One region of the Rossellomorea sp. NPDC071047 genome, then DNA from elsewhere that is predicted to be linked to it. Evidence: riboswitches for the same ligand, from Rfam matches in the RefSeq annotation. Region 1 holds a riboswitch; the other holds the start of a gene.
What was found. A riboswitch is a leader RNA that binds a small molecule or an ion and turns the genes downstream of it on or off. The one in region 1 is predicted to bind S-adenosylmethionine.
Positions count from the first base shown of each region.

Region 2: it holds a riboswitch for S-adenosylmethionine, as region 1 does, so the genes downstream of both, metE (5-methyltetrahydropteroyltriglutamate--homocysteine S-methyltransferase) here and ACQKFO_RS14000 (methionine ABC transporter ATP-binding protein) in region 1, are expected to answer to the same signal.

Region 1 is NZ_JBNNJT010000003.1:418,751-426,175, reverse strand. It holds gene celB (PTS cellobiose transporter subunit IIC) at 1-534, opposite strand, end outside; gene ACQKFO_RS14015 (6-phospho-beta-glucosidase) at 558-1,865, opposite strand; gene ACQKFO_RS14010 (GntR family transcriptional regulator) at 2,087-2,812, shown strand; gene chbG (chitin disaccharide deacetylase) at 2,833-3,528, shown strand; SAM riboswitch class I at 4,017-4,122, shown strand; gene ACQKFO_RS14000 (methionine ABC transporter ATP-binding protein) at 4,193-5,206, shown strand; gene ACQKFO_RS13995 (methionine ABC transporter permease) at 5,196-5,861, shown strand; gene ACQKFO_RS13990 (MetQ/NlpA family ABC transporter substrate-binding protein) at 5,883-6,698, shown strand; gene ACQKFO_RS13985 (SEC-C metal-binding domain-containing protein) at 6,783-7,425, opposite strand, start outside.
Region 2 is NZ_JBNNJT010000006.1:323,135-330,559, forward strand. It holds gene pckA (phosphoenolpyruvate carboxykinase (ATP)) at 74-1,663, shown strand; gene ACQKFO_RS20025 (lmo0937 family membrane protein) at 1,718-1,867, opposite strand; partial or broken gene ACQKFO_RS20030 (GNAT family N-acetyltransferase) at 2,085-2,306, shown strand; gene ACQKFO_RS20035 (biotin transporter BioY) at 2,348-2,914, opposite strand; gene ACQKFO_RS20040 (hypothetical protein) at 3,000-3,182, opposite strand; gene metE (5-methyltetrahydropteroyltriglutamate--homocysteine S-methyltransferase) at 3,283-5,583, opposite strand; cobalamin riboswitch at 5,737-5,921, opposite strand; SAM riboswitch class I at 5,991-6,101, opposite strand; gene ACQKFO_RS20050 (hypothetical protein) at 6,197-6,394, opposite strand; gene thiC (phosphomethylpyrimidine synthase ThiC) at 6,372-7,425, opposite strand, start outside.

The sequences.
Region 1 (7,425 bases):
AATCAGGGCTTTGAATGATTTTACAACACCTTCGGGTACACCGTCCGGCATACTGATCGTAAATTTCGAACGAATCAACACTTTGAATAATTCTGTGACAAGGAGGGACGTGATCACGGCGACGAATATCCCTTGTGCTCCGGTCCAGGCGTAGGAAATCCCCCAGTCTTCGGTTACCGGCGTGAGGATGATGAGTGAAGCGATCGATATCAATGCTGCAGATAACCCATCGATATGATAGGACTTGGCTAAATGATAACTGATGGATGCAGCGACGAGCAGTCCGAGGATGGCGAATGATCCATTCCACATATTCCCGCCAACGGATTTCCAGCTTTCACCGAATAATGCGACCATAAAATTTTGAAAGGCTTCAATCGGCAGGTTATTTAATAAAACAGCCAAAGATCCCACGATGATCAGCGGCATGATCGAAACGAATCCATCACGGATGGCGACGAGATGTCGTTGTGACCCGATTCTTCCTGCAATAGGCATAAACTTACTTTCCATAAACCCCATTACTTTACTCATTTCTCTTTCCCCCATTTACTAGATTAATTGAATTGCGGTAAAAACTCTTTGTGAGCTTCCAATAATTCATCGACTAGCTGTCTTGCTACCCCTTCGTTCTGTACTAGCGGATTCATCACCATGGCCTGGTAAACATGATTGTACTCACCGGACATTGCTGCCTGAATGACGAGCTCTTCGAACGCTTTCATCTGTTGGATGATCCCTTTGACTGAGGGAGGAAGCGGTCCGATGGAGATTGGCCGAGGTCCGTCCCCCGTAATGACGGCGTTTACTTCGATGACAGCGTCGTGTGGCAGGTCAGGGATGGATCCTCTGTTCAGTGTGTTGACGGTTTGGATGTCACCTGAGTTGTTGTAAATGCTCGTCATTAGGCTGCAGGCAGCATCACTGTAGTAAGCACCTCCTCGATTTTCCAGTTCTTTTGGTTTTTCGTTTAATTCTTCTTTCATATATTGTATGAAAAGTTCTTTTTCAACTTTTCGAACAACCTCTGCCCGTGTTCCGTTTTCTCTATAAGCTTGAAGGTCCTTTTCCAACACAGAGTCCCGTTGGAAATAGTATTGATGATAAGGATTGGGAAGCATCCCGAGGGCTTGTAAAAATTCCTTCGACCATCCGAGGGAGACGATGTTGGCCGGTGAGTAATCCATTTCTTGATAGATCAGTTTTTGCAGAACCTGATCGGTGACATCCTGACCATTGACCCAAACCCTTTTTCCAAACACAAAATGATTCATTCCTACAAATTCGATTTGTACTTCATCTGCAGAGCAATTCATCATCTCGGCCACACTGTTCTTCATGTTGAAAGGGATATTGCACACCCCGATGACTTTTTTATGTGTGCTGTATTTCAGCAGTGCTTCTGTAACAATTCCTGCGGGGTTGGTAAAATTAATAAGCCATGCATGTGGACAAATCTGTTGGATGTCATGACAAATTTCCATTAAGACCGGAATGGTACGCAATGCCTTGAATATACCGCCTGCTCCATTGGTTTCTTGACCGATGACGCCAAGACTCAACGGGATACGTTCATCTTTTTCCCTGGCTGAGAGGCCGCCGACCCTGATTTGTGTTGTCACAAAGTCAGCGCCAATCAAGGCATCCCGCCGGTCAAGAGACCATTCCAATTCAATAGGTACACCTGCTTTTTGGATCATTCGACGAGCAAACTGCCCGATGATTTCAAGCTTCCCTTTCCCTGATTCGATATCTACAAGCGTTATATTCGTGACAGGAAAAGATTTGTATCGGTGGATGAACCCCTCGATAATTTCTGGTGTATAGCTTGATCCGCCTCCGATTATGACCACCTTTAATGACATTCTGCCGATCTCCCTTCATTTTGAAAGCGATTTCTATTTTTTATAATGTATCATACAAATTTTCACTCGTCTATATATTGTAGTAACAAATATAAAATATATGACTGAAATTTATTTAGTTGTAATAACAAATTATTTTTATGATAAAATGAATAGGAATAGAGAATTGAACGTGGATGTGTTATAACAAATATAGGAAGAAAGTGGAAGGGAGAAACAGAATGAAAGAGACACAAGAAGCAAAGGCCCTGCATTCGCATGTAAAAGAAGAAATCATCCACATGATTAAAAATAAAGAATATGCGCCGAATACAAAACTGCCGACAGAGGCGGAGTTTTGCGAAAAGTTCAATGTCAGTCGTACGACGATCCGGACTGCGCTCCAGCAGCTGACACTTGAAGGTTACGTGTATCGCGAGCAAGGAAGAGGAACCTTCGTCGCAGAACAGAAAGTCAGTCAAATCCTGTCTTCGACGATCGACAACTATACAGAGCAACTGAGATTACAAGGTAAGAAACCTAAGATCAAGGTACTAAGCATGAATGTCATCCCGGCAGAATCAACAGTGGAAAAAGCGTTGGAATTGAAGAATGGAGATCCCGTCAATCGTTTAGAGAGAATCCGGTATTCAGACGGGCTGCCCCTGCAATATGAGGTGGCCTATCTGCCCTGGTACAAGACGCCCGGGCTTGATAAAGAAGAATGTGAAAGATCTCTTTACAAACTCCTGGAAACACAGTTTGAGATAAAAATTAAAAAAACCGTCGAAACGATCGAGTTATTTTTAGCAGATGAACGAGTGGCAGAGAAGCTTGAGGTACCAGAGGGGACACCTTGCTTTATAATAGAAACAACTGCTTTTGAAGAGGATGGATCGGTGATCGAATTTTCCAAAGCGATCTTCAGAGGAGATAAAGCGAGCTTTCTTGTAGAAAGAACCTATTAGCGAAAAGGGGATGGGGGATTATGAGGAATGTGATCGTCAATGCAGATGACTTTGGTTTATGCCGGGGAGTGAACTACGGCATTATTGATAGTCATCGATTTGGAATTGTCAACTCAACAACGATGCTGGTCAATATGCCGGGAACTCTGCATGCGGTGGAATTGGCGAAGATTTATCCGGAATTACAGGTTGGGATTCATTTAACGCTGACATGCGGGAGACCAGTTTCTGGCGGAGTACAGTCTCTTGTTAATGAGAGAGGGCTTTTCCGTTACACCAGCGGGATTTTTGAAGAAAAAGAAATCAATGTGGATGAGGTTGAAATGGAATGGGAGGCTCAGATGGATAAATTCCTATCATTCGGTCTGCCCCTTTCTCATATAGATAGTCATCACCATGTTCATAGCTTTCGGCCTTTGATCCGGGTTGTGAAGAGATTGTCGGAGCGTTTTGGGGTTCCGGTCCGGAATGTGCCCTGTGATGGGTTTGACGCAATGAATGTGTTAACCGATCGTTTCTCGATGGACTTTTATGGGGACGGAGTGACGGTTGAAGGATTGAAGAGGATATTGGACAGCAGAGATGAAGGGGAGACGCTTGAGATTATGTGTCATCCGGCTTATGTTGATACATACTTGAAAGGGAATTCATCTTATTGTGAGCAGAGGTTGAGGGAGTTGGATGTGTTGACGGGGATTAAGGAGTGGACTTTCTAGTTTTCGTTTGGCTGTTTGAGAGATTAGAATATTTGGTTGTGAGTTGTTATGACAAATGATCGGGGTGCTGCTTTGGAAGGTAGTGCCTTTTTGTATTGGTTTTGGAGATTCGAGGTGAAAAGAATTGGTTTTTATTACTATTAGTGTGGTTTTTAAGTCTTTGAGATGGTGTTAAGGAATGAATTTATCTGAAATCGGTGTGAAATACATGGATTGATAGGATAAGAGAAGTTTTATTATCGACTTTTGTCCTTTTATTATCAACTTTAGAGATATATTATCGACTTTAAGAATATATTATCAACTGTAAAAAAATGGATAACCAACACCCGGAATCAAACCCAAGTCCACCAAACAAAAAAACCTTCCCTAGTACACCAACGAAGATAACGCTTACATAAAAATAACTGAAAAATTTCCTATTGACTTCCATTCACATACCCAGTATTATCCTCTATAAGATAAAAATTTAGAAAATTACATACTTTCAATTATCCAGAGTGACCGAGGGATCAGGCCCTATGACGTCCGGCAACCTCCAGTATTGGAACGGTGCTAATTCCTGCAGAATGATTTCATTCTGAGAGATAAGTCGAGATAAACAGGCGATGCTTCTTTCAGTTGAAAGAGGCATTTTTTATTGGACAAAAAAGGGGTGTGCGCATTGATCGAGATTCGAAATCTAGTTAAAACCTACAGTACAAAAAAGCAAACGGTGGTCGGTGTCGATAACGTATCCGTAAAGATCGAAAAGGGTGAGATCTTTGGAATCGTCGGATACAGTGGAGCGGGGAAGAGTTCACTTATTCGCTGCTTGAATCTATTGGAAACCCCTACATCAGGAGAAATCATCATTGACGGACAGGATTTTACAAAGCTCACGTCCAAACAACTAAGACTCGCCCGTCAAAAAACGAGCATGATCTTTCAACATTTTCACCTGATCAAATCCAAAACGGTGTTTGACAACCTGGCTTTTGCTTTGAAAGCGGCGAGTGTGCCGAAAGCGAAAATCAAACCCAGGGTCGTCGAGCTCCTGGAGATGGTCGGTCTTTCAGATAAAGCTGAAGCGTATCCGGCCCAGCTCAGCGGAGGACAAAAGCAAAGAGTCGGTATTGCAAGGGCCCTTGCGAATAACCCATCGGTTTTACTTTGCGACGAAGCCACATCGGCACTCGATCCGAATACGACGAAATCCATTTTGAAGCTTTTGAAGAAAATCAACAAAGAATTGGGTTTGACGATCGTTCTTATCACCCACGAGATGGAAGTGGTGAAGGAAATCTGTGACAGGATGGCCGTGATGCAGGACGGGAAAATCGTGGAGGAAGGTCCGGTATACGACTTGTTTGCCGAACCGAAGCAGCCTTTAACGAAGCAATTCATTGAAACGATCCTTCAATTTGAACTCCCGCAGCACCTTGTGGAATCAAGAAAAGGAAAACTGATCAAAATCCAATTCAAAGGATCGATTGCAGAAGAAAGCGTCGTATCGGAAGTGTTCCAGAAATACAAAGTAAGAGGCAATATCCTGCATGGCAAGATTGAATATATTCAGGAAGTGCCACTGGGGATTTTCATCATGGAACTGATCGGTTCCCATGAAGAAATTGAAGCGGCGATCCGGTTCATCACGCTGAAGACGCAGAGCTTGGAGGTGCTTGAGGATGCTGCCTGATTCATTGACTGCGATTTTACCAGAATTGAATAAAGCCTTTTTTGAAACGGTATATATGGTGGGGATTTCACTGGGAGTCGCGATTTTAGTGGGATTACCGCTGGGGATCCTTCTTTTCGTAACAGACAAAGGCTTGTTTTTACAAAATAGTTTGATCAAAAAGGTCGTTGGATTTGTCGTCAATATGGTGCGGTCGGTTCCGTTCATCATTCTATTAGTCGCACTCTTACCATTAACCAAACTATTGACCGGTACCACGATTGGACCGACGGCAGCATCCGTATCACTCTCTGTTGCGGGAATTCCGTTTTTTGCGAGAATGGTAGAAACGTCATTGCGCGAAATTGATAAAGGTGTCATTGAAGCATCGGTTTCGGTAGGAGCAAGCCCTTGGATGATCATCAAGGACGTGCTGTTACCGGAAGCTCGTCCGGCGGTGATTCAAGCGATCACGATTACAACGATCAGTTTAGTCGCCTATTCAGCCATGGCCGGCATCGTCGGTGGAGGCGGAGTCGGGGACCTGGCAATTCGCTTCGGTTACTACCGATATGACAATACCGTGATGATCACGACCGTTGTCATTTTAATTTGTTTAGTTCAGCTCATCCAATATACGGGTGATGTGTTTGCACGGTTAGTCGATAAACGATAACTACTTTAGGGGGGACAATAAGTGAAAAAATTGATTTTATTCGTAGCATTAGCGGTAACAATGAGCATTCTTGCAGCTTGCGGAGGGGACGAAGCAAGCTCGGAAGACAAAAAAGAAGTGACCATTGGAGCGACATCCGGACCTTACAGTGATATGGTGACAAAAGCGATCAAGCCCGGTCTTGAAGAAAAAGGATACACGGTTGAAGTGAAGGAGTTCAGTGATTACATCCAGCCGAACAACGCACTGGCCCAGGGAGATCTGGATGCAAACCTTTTCCAGCATAAAATCTACATGGAAACCTTCGCGAAACAGCATAACATGGACTTATCCGAAGTCATTGTCGTACCAACGGCTCCAATGGGAATCTACTCGGAGAAGTTTGATTCGATTGAAAACATCAAAGAAGGCAGCGCCATTGCCATTCCAAACGATCCAACGAACGCAGCACGGGCATTTCAGATTTTAGAAGACGCGAAACTGATCACGTTAAAGCCGGATACAGATCCATTGACTGTGTCAGAAAAAGACATTGCTGAAAACGTGAAAAACCTGCAGTTCAAACCGATCGAAGCGGCTCAGCTTCCAAGAGCCGTTGACAGTGTGGATCTATCTGCGGTTCCAGGGAACTACGCACTAGCTGCCGACATGGACTTACTTGATGCACTTCAGCTGGAGGACATGCCTGATCAGTATCGAAACCGAGTGGTTGTAAATACGAAGGACGTCGACTCACAGCTGGCCAAAGACATCAAAGCAGTCGTCGAAGCAGACGAATTCGAGAAAATCATCGATGAAGAATTTAAAGGCTTCGGTAAGCCTGAGTGGATGGAGTAGAGGGACGGACCTCTAATCGGAATTTTTAATATAAGAAAGCGATAGGGACGGGCTTCCGCAAAATGCGGAGGTCCGTCCCTTACTTTATAGGCAACACTTCTTATATTTTTTTCCGCTGCCGCATGGGCAAGGGTCATTGCGTCCTATTTTTTCTTCGTTTATGATGGGTTGTGGAATTAGCGCGGCTGGCTCATTCAACATTTCAAGCTCCATTACCTCAAGCAAGTGTCTCCATTCTGGAAGTTTGGGGTGTTGGATGCCATTCATGACGCAATTGACATATAGTGATTCTTCTAAACAAAGCAGCCCATCTTCATACCCTGTTTCAATTAAACCTTCTATCTTGGGGAAGGCATCTGTTGATAAATGTCGACATAGATTATCTGCAATGATCGTTTTGGCAGTTAGGTCATCCGCTTGATCAAACAGTCTGAGTAATGCCTTTTCAGCTTCTTTGGTTTTGATCCTTCCCAGTACGTCCAGAGAATAGAAGTAGGTGTTCCCGTAGAGTGCTATTTTTTCAACTTCTTGTACGACAAGGTCCGTCCCTATTTTGACCAGGGAATTTGCAGTTTCCTCAAATAAAAAGTCGCCTTCCTCTTCATTTTTGAAGAGACTCACTAATTGTGGGACTACACTTTCTTCCTGTAATTCACCGGCCATGTAGACGTGATAAATCCCTTCAAATCCGAAAAACGCATCTTCATCCATATTGTTCTGAAGTCCA
Region 2 (7,425 bases), on a different contig from region 1:
AATGGTTCAATTGTGTTATACTAATTTTGTGAAGCAAACGAGATCATTAAATTTATATAAAGGAAGGGTTCTAATGAATTCAGTGAGCATGTCTAATGAATTAACAGAATTACTTAACGGTCAAAATATTCAGGAACAATTATCTGTTTCCCAACTAGTTGAAAAAGTCCTTCAACGAAATGAAGGCGTTTTAACATCATCAGGTGCAGTCAGAGCAGAAACTGGTAAATACACAGGACGCTCTCCTAAGGATAAATTCATTGTAGAAGAACCATCCACGAAGGATAAGATTGAGTGGGGTTCTGTGAATCAACCAATCTCTTCAGAATCATTCGATAAACTATATACAAAAGTATTAGATTACTTAAAAGAAAAAGAAGAAGTATTTTCATTCAAAGGGTTTGCAGGTGCTGACCCTAAACATAGACTACCGATTCAAGTGATCAACGAATTCGCTTGGCATAATCTTTTCGCTCACCAATTATTCATTCGCCCTACTGGAGAAGAGCTTAAGGGTCATCAATCTGAATTCACCGTCGTGTCTGCCCCGAACTTCAAGGCAGATCCAGCAGAAGACGGAACTCACTCTGAAACATTTATCATTGTATCATTTGAAAGAAGAATTGTCTTAATTGGCGGAACGGAGTATGCAGGTGAAATGAAGAAATCGATCTTCTCTGTCATGAACTACGTGCTTCCAGAATCCGATATCCTTTCCATGCACTGTTCTTCAAATGTCGGACGTGAAGGAGATGTGGCATTGTTCTTCGGTTTATCCGGTACAGGAAAAACGACATTGTCTGCAGATTCAAACCGTCGTTTAATCGGTGATGACGAGCACGGATGGTCTCCGAACGGTGTATTCAATATCGAAGGCGGCTGCTACGCTAAATGTATTGGTCTGACACGTGAAAAGGAGCCGCAAATCTTTGATGCGATCCGTTTCGGTTCTGTCCTTGAAAATGTGGTTCTCGATGACAATTCACGCATCGCTGATTATGAGGATAACACTTTGACAGAAAATACTCGTGCTGCGTACCCTCTTCAAGCGATGGATAACATCGTTGAACCAAGTGTTGCAGGACATCCAAATACCATTGTATTCTTAACCGCAGATGCATTCGGGGTATTACCTCCAATCAGCAAACTGACGAAAGAACAAGCAATGTACCACTTCTTGAGCGGATACACATCGAAGCTTGCAGGTACTGAGCGCGGAATCACTTCTCCACAAGCCACATTCTCGACATGCTTTGGCTCACCATTCCTGCCACTCCCTGCAACTCGTTATGCAGAGATGCTTGGGAAGAAAATCGATGAGCACAATGCACAAGTATTCTTAGTGAACACTGGTTGGACAGGTGGAGAATACGGTGTTGGTAACCGCATGAAGTTATCTTACACCCGTGCTATGATTCAAGCAGCTCTTGAAGGGGAACTGACTCACGTTGAAACTGAAACGGACGACATCTTTGGTCTGAACATCCCTGTGCACGTTCCTGGTGTTCCTGACGAAGTGCTTCAACCAAAGAGAACCTGGTCCAATGAAGCAGCCTATGAAGTGAAGGCAAGAGAACTTGCCCACAAATTCAACGAAAACTTCAAGAAATTCTCAAATGTACCGTCTGAAATCGAACTTAAAGGCGGCCCGGCCGTTAAATAGTATAGATAACAAAAGGTCCGTCCCTCTATTCTGAGGGACGGACCTTTTGTATCGTTATAATCCTTTTTTACGGCCAGTGATTCTGTTAAATAAAAAGACAACAATGGCAATAACAAGTAATACATGGATGATGGCTCCCCCGATTTTAAAAATTAATCCGAGTAACCAAAGGACTAAAAGAATTCCAATAATGGTCCAAAGCATGAGTTTCCCTCCTAGTAACTGTGTTTGATGCTAAGATTCCCTATTTGGATGAATATAAAACTACACATGATATTTCACCTGAAATTTTTTTACCTATTCTTAACTTCTGTTAGTTCATCTGAATTTATACAAATGGGTCATTTGCATCCACAATAATCGAATTTTCCCTGAAATAACACTTTACTAAATATTTCTAATGATTATTTACAGAGGGGAAACAACCGCCGAAAACAGTATGTCTGCGATGATTGTCGCTGTCTGCACACATCCCGGGTATAAGAAAAAAGGATATGCGACCGATTGTATGTCGAAGCTATGTCGTGATGTATTAGAAGAAGGAAAAGAACTGTGCTTATTCTATGATAATCCTGAAGCAGGAAAAATCTATAAGCGAATCGGATTCAAGGATATTGGCTATTGGTCAATGTATAAATTTTAGGCATAAAAAAGTTGACTCCCAACAAAGAGTCAACTTTTTCATTATGCTGCTACTTTCCGATTCCCAATTAACCTCGCCTGAACCAATCGTTGTCTTACAGTGATTCCAATCCAGCTTGCCAGGAATGCTTTGATAAGTCCAACTACGATAAATGGATATACACCTGCTGCCATTGCCTGATTCCAGCTAAGATCGGCTACAAATTTCAGTTGAATGGTACCCAGGATCAATGTAATGATCATTCCAACTGTATTGGCAATCATCGCCATTGGAATGGTAAATTTGGTTTTCTCAAGAATGAAGCCTGTAAAGAAAGCCGCTGCGATAAAGCCGAATATATAGCCTCCCGTAGGCCCGACCAGTACCTGTGCACCTCCGCTGAATCCTGCAAACACAGGAACACCTACTGCTCCCAGGGCTGCATAGCATACCATGGCGAACGCCCCATATCGGCTTCCAAGAATCGTCGCTGTAATTCCTACTGCTAATGTTTGCCCACTGATTGGAACGAGTGGCAGTGGAATTTCGATTTGAGCGAAAATCCCCGTAATCGCAGCAAAAATGGCACAGTGAATGATCACCCTTAGTTTTTCTCCGTTCACTTTCAAATCCCCCTTGTGTATGTAAACTATGTATAACATTAAGTTAACACAATTCAAAGGATTTTGGGAAGCTTATTTTTTCTCCTTTCCTTTAACTGAGGGCATAGACATTGCAGATTTTTTCTTTTGCCTGCCATTCTAAAGCTGTTTTTAATGAAACCCTCCCTTGAGGGAACTCATCAATCCCCTTTTCACTCACCAAGTAAAGGATGGTGCGATTTGGGTGAAGTTCATTAAATACTTGAATGATTCTTCCTATGGCTATGTATGGCATTTTCTTTTCTCTCCTTATGAGCAGGACGCAATTTCTTAAAACTGCGCCCTGCGTTTTGAAAAGGTGGAACGTAATCAGCTGCACCCGATCATATTGTCAATTAACCTTCCTTTTTCATGAGCATCTCTTCACGCACTTGTTCCGCCGCTTCCACCATGGTTTTAAGCGCTAAGACAGTCTCATCGATTCCACGTGTTTTCAAACCACAATCCGGATTGACCCAGAATAAATGGGGATCCAGCACTTCAAGAGCCCGATGTATATTACGGATTAATTCTGCACGCTTCGGCACCCGGGGACTGTGTATGTCATATACCCCCAGACCAATCCCTTTGTCATACGTATTGTCTTCAAACACATGGATCAATTCCCCATGACTTCTTGATGTTTCAATCGAAATCACATCAGCATCCAGATCACTGATGGCATCTATAATATCTTCAAAATCCGAATAGCACATATGAGTATGGACCTGGGTTTGGTTCTGTACAGATGAAGTGGCCAATTTGAAAGCATATACGGCAGCCTTAAGATACTCCTCCCAATTTTCACGCTTTAAAGGAAGCCCTTCCCTAAGTGCCGGTTCATCGACTTGTATCATGCGAATCCCATTGGCTTCTAATTCTTCTATCTCTTTTTGGAGAGACAGCGCGATTTGATTAGCTACTTCATAACGTGAAACATCGTTCCGAACAAATGACCAGTTTAGAATCGTGATAGGACCCGTTAACATCCCTTTAACCGGTTTATCCGTTAATGATTGAGCATATACGGTTTCTCTAACGGTCATAGGTTCTTTAAAATTCACATCACCATATATGAGCGGTGGCTTCACACATCTGGAACCGTATGATTGTACCCAGCCATACTTCGTAAATTGGAAACCTTCTAATTTCTCACCAAAGAATTCAACCATATCCGTCCGTTCGAATTCACCATGTACAAACACATCAAGGCCGATTTGTTCCTGAATTTCAATCCAGCGTTTGATTTCTGCATGAATATATCGTTGATACTCCCCATTAGAAAGTTCTCCCTTCCTCCACTTCATCCTCTGCCTTCTCACTTCCGGGGTTTGAGGAAAACTGCCGATTGTAGTGGTTGGTAGAAAAGGTAATGAAAAGTACTTGGCCTGTTCCAGTTTACGAATATGGAAAGAATCCCTTCTCCCGACATTATTGGGATGCAATTCTTCAACCTCTTCCTGCACATGTCTATTCTTACGCAACGGGGATTCGTTTAAATTCTTAATCGCCGTTACACTTTGAGCGATATCATCTTCTATTGTTTCGGCTCCGTAACAAATGCCTTTTGTTAAAATAGTGATTTCATGCAATTTCTCATCAGCAAATGATAGCGCGTCAATGAGAGGTGCCTCAAGTGTTTCTTCATTCTGCAAGGTTACAGGTACATGTAGTAAACTGCATGATGGCTGTATGATCAAGCGCTCACTCGGAACATAGCCTGCAATGACCGATAGACGTGAATGGGTATCAGCAAGATTGCTTCTCCAAATATTCCTGCCATCAAGAATGCCTGCTGCCAAGATTTTATCCTTAGGGAATCCGAATTTTTTCAGCGCCGCCAGATTATCATTACGATCATGCACAAAATCCATCCCTATGCCATCTACCGGGAGTGTTAACACCTGCTGGTACCTTTCCAAACTATCATAATAGGTTTGAAGGATGATCTTTAACCCGGGGCAGGACTCCTTAAGAATTTGATAGACTTCTTTGAATTGATCCATCTCTTCATCCCTGATGGAGGTACACAAAATCGGTTCATCCATTTGTACCCACTCTACACCCTCTTCCTGTAATTCACGCAATACCTCAGCATAAAGGGGGACAAATCGATCAACAAGGGTTCTATAATCACCGGTTTCATACCCCTTAGACAATTTAACAAAAGTGAAAGGACCTAAGATAACCGGTTTCCCTTTTACCCCTGTTTTTTCTTTTGCCTCTCTAAAGAAATGAAGAGGACGATTTTCCACCAACCGGGGTACGAGCCCATCAAGTTCAGGCACGAGATAGTGATAGTTGGTGTTAAACCATTTTGTCATTTCTAATGCCACCGCGTCCTTCGCGCCTCTGGCCATTTCGAAATACGTTTCAAGAGAAACCTTACCCCCACTATAATGAAACCTCTCGGGAACCAAGCCGAACATGACGGCTGTATCAAGCACATGATCATATAAGCTGAAATCTCCAACCGGAACCAGATCAATCCCCTGATCTAATTGCTTCTTCAAATGGTTGACTCGAATTTCCTCCATTTGTTCTAAAAAGGAATCCTTTTCAATCTTCCCTGCCCAAAATTGTTCCAGCGTCTTTTTCCATTCACGCTTTTCACCGATCCTTGGATATCCTAAATTCGAACTGATCACCTTACTCATTCATTCCTCACTCCTTATTCTGATAGGATTGTCATCAACTAAAAAATCTCCCTTTCAAATGGAAAGAGAGATTCATACGTATATCTAACTAGAGTCGAGACAAACTGGTTTTCTCAACACGCATTCCTCACCCCTCTCTATATCCACGTAGAGCATAAGCGCATACAACAGGCAGGTCTCCTGACTTAGGTTCACAGCTTCTTATCCCTTCCCATTTCAACAGAAATAGTGGTTGAATGATAAGTCGCTCCCCATCACAGTGGCGGGACCGTGCCGGATTTTCACCGGTCTTCCCTTTTAGCTGAGCATGACTCAGCACCTATTGCATTTGTCTATTTAATTTTTCTTTCATAAAAACGAAAAGCCCTCTCTTGAGATAGAGAGGGCTTCATGTTTATGAAAATCCTCTCTTATTTTCCAAAGCCATTTGCTTTGCAGGAATTAGCACCTTTTCAACACATCTGTTGAATGGTTGCCGGGTTTCACAGGGCCAGTCCCTCCACCTCTCTCAATAAGAGTTACACATATTTATTTACTATTCCGAAATTTGTACTAATCGTAGCACGGTACATAAAAGCTGTCAAAAGAAATTTAATCAATAGCTTACACTTTTCTAATAATAGGTACTTTCTACATAATGACATTTGATGCAAGATCTGGTTACATCAGTTTCATAGAAGACATGCCTGCAGTTTTCCTGAATGCTCTTCACTTCTTTTTCGAGTTGGATGACTCTCTGATTGAGCTTTACGATATCATTCTTCAATTTGAGTACATGACAAAGAGGTTCATCGATAGATGTTTGATCCATTTTCCACAAACTCCTTCGATTTTTCTTCCAATCCTTTTTCTATTTCCATTTGAGCTTCATCAAAGCTTTTCTCCTTCATACCCCTTATATCATGTGATATTCTCATTGAACAAAATTTCGGTCCGCACATGGAACAAAAATGGGCCGTTTTTGCCCCTTCTGCAGGAAGTGTTTCATCATGATACTCCCTTGCACGTTCCGGGTCCAGGGATAAATTAAATTGGTCATTCCATCTAAATTCAAATCGAGCCTTAGAAACGGCATTATCTCTTACTTGTGCCCCTGGATGCCCTTTCGCTAAATCCGCTGCATGTGCTGCTATTTTATAAGCAATGACACCCTCTCTCACATCATCTTTATTCGGTAATCCCAGATGCTCTTTCGGTGTTACATAGCACAGCATGGCTGTTCCAAACCAACCGATCATGGCAGCCCCGATGGCGGAAGTAATGTGATCATACCCGGGTGCAATATCTGTCGTTAATGGCCCCAGGGTATAAAAAGGAGCTTCATGACAGATTTCCATTTGCTTATCGACATTCTCTTTAATCATGTGCATCGGTACATGACCAGGGCCTTCAATCATCACCTGTACATCATGCTTCCAAGCAATTTGGGTTAGCTCGCCTAATGTTTCAAGCTCGGCAAACTGTGCTTCATCATTCGCATCCGCAATTGATCCGGGCCTTAAACCATCTCCTAAGGAAACGGAGATATCATAGGCTTTTAAAATCTTACATATATCTTCAAAATGTGAATAAAGAAAGTTCTCTTTATGATGGGCAAGACACCATTGTGCCATGATTGAACCTCCACGGGAAACAATGCCTGTTGTACGATCAGCCGTCAGATGAATATACCGCAATAATACACCTGCATGGATGGTGAAATAGTCGACACCCTGCTCCGCCTGTTCAATCAATGTATCCCTGTACACATCCCATGTAAGATTCTCAGCAATTCCATTTACTTTTTCAAGTGCTTGATAGATCGGTACCGTACCAACAGGGACAGGGGAGTTCCGAATGACC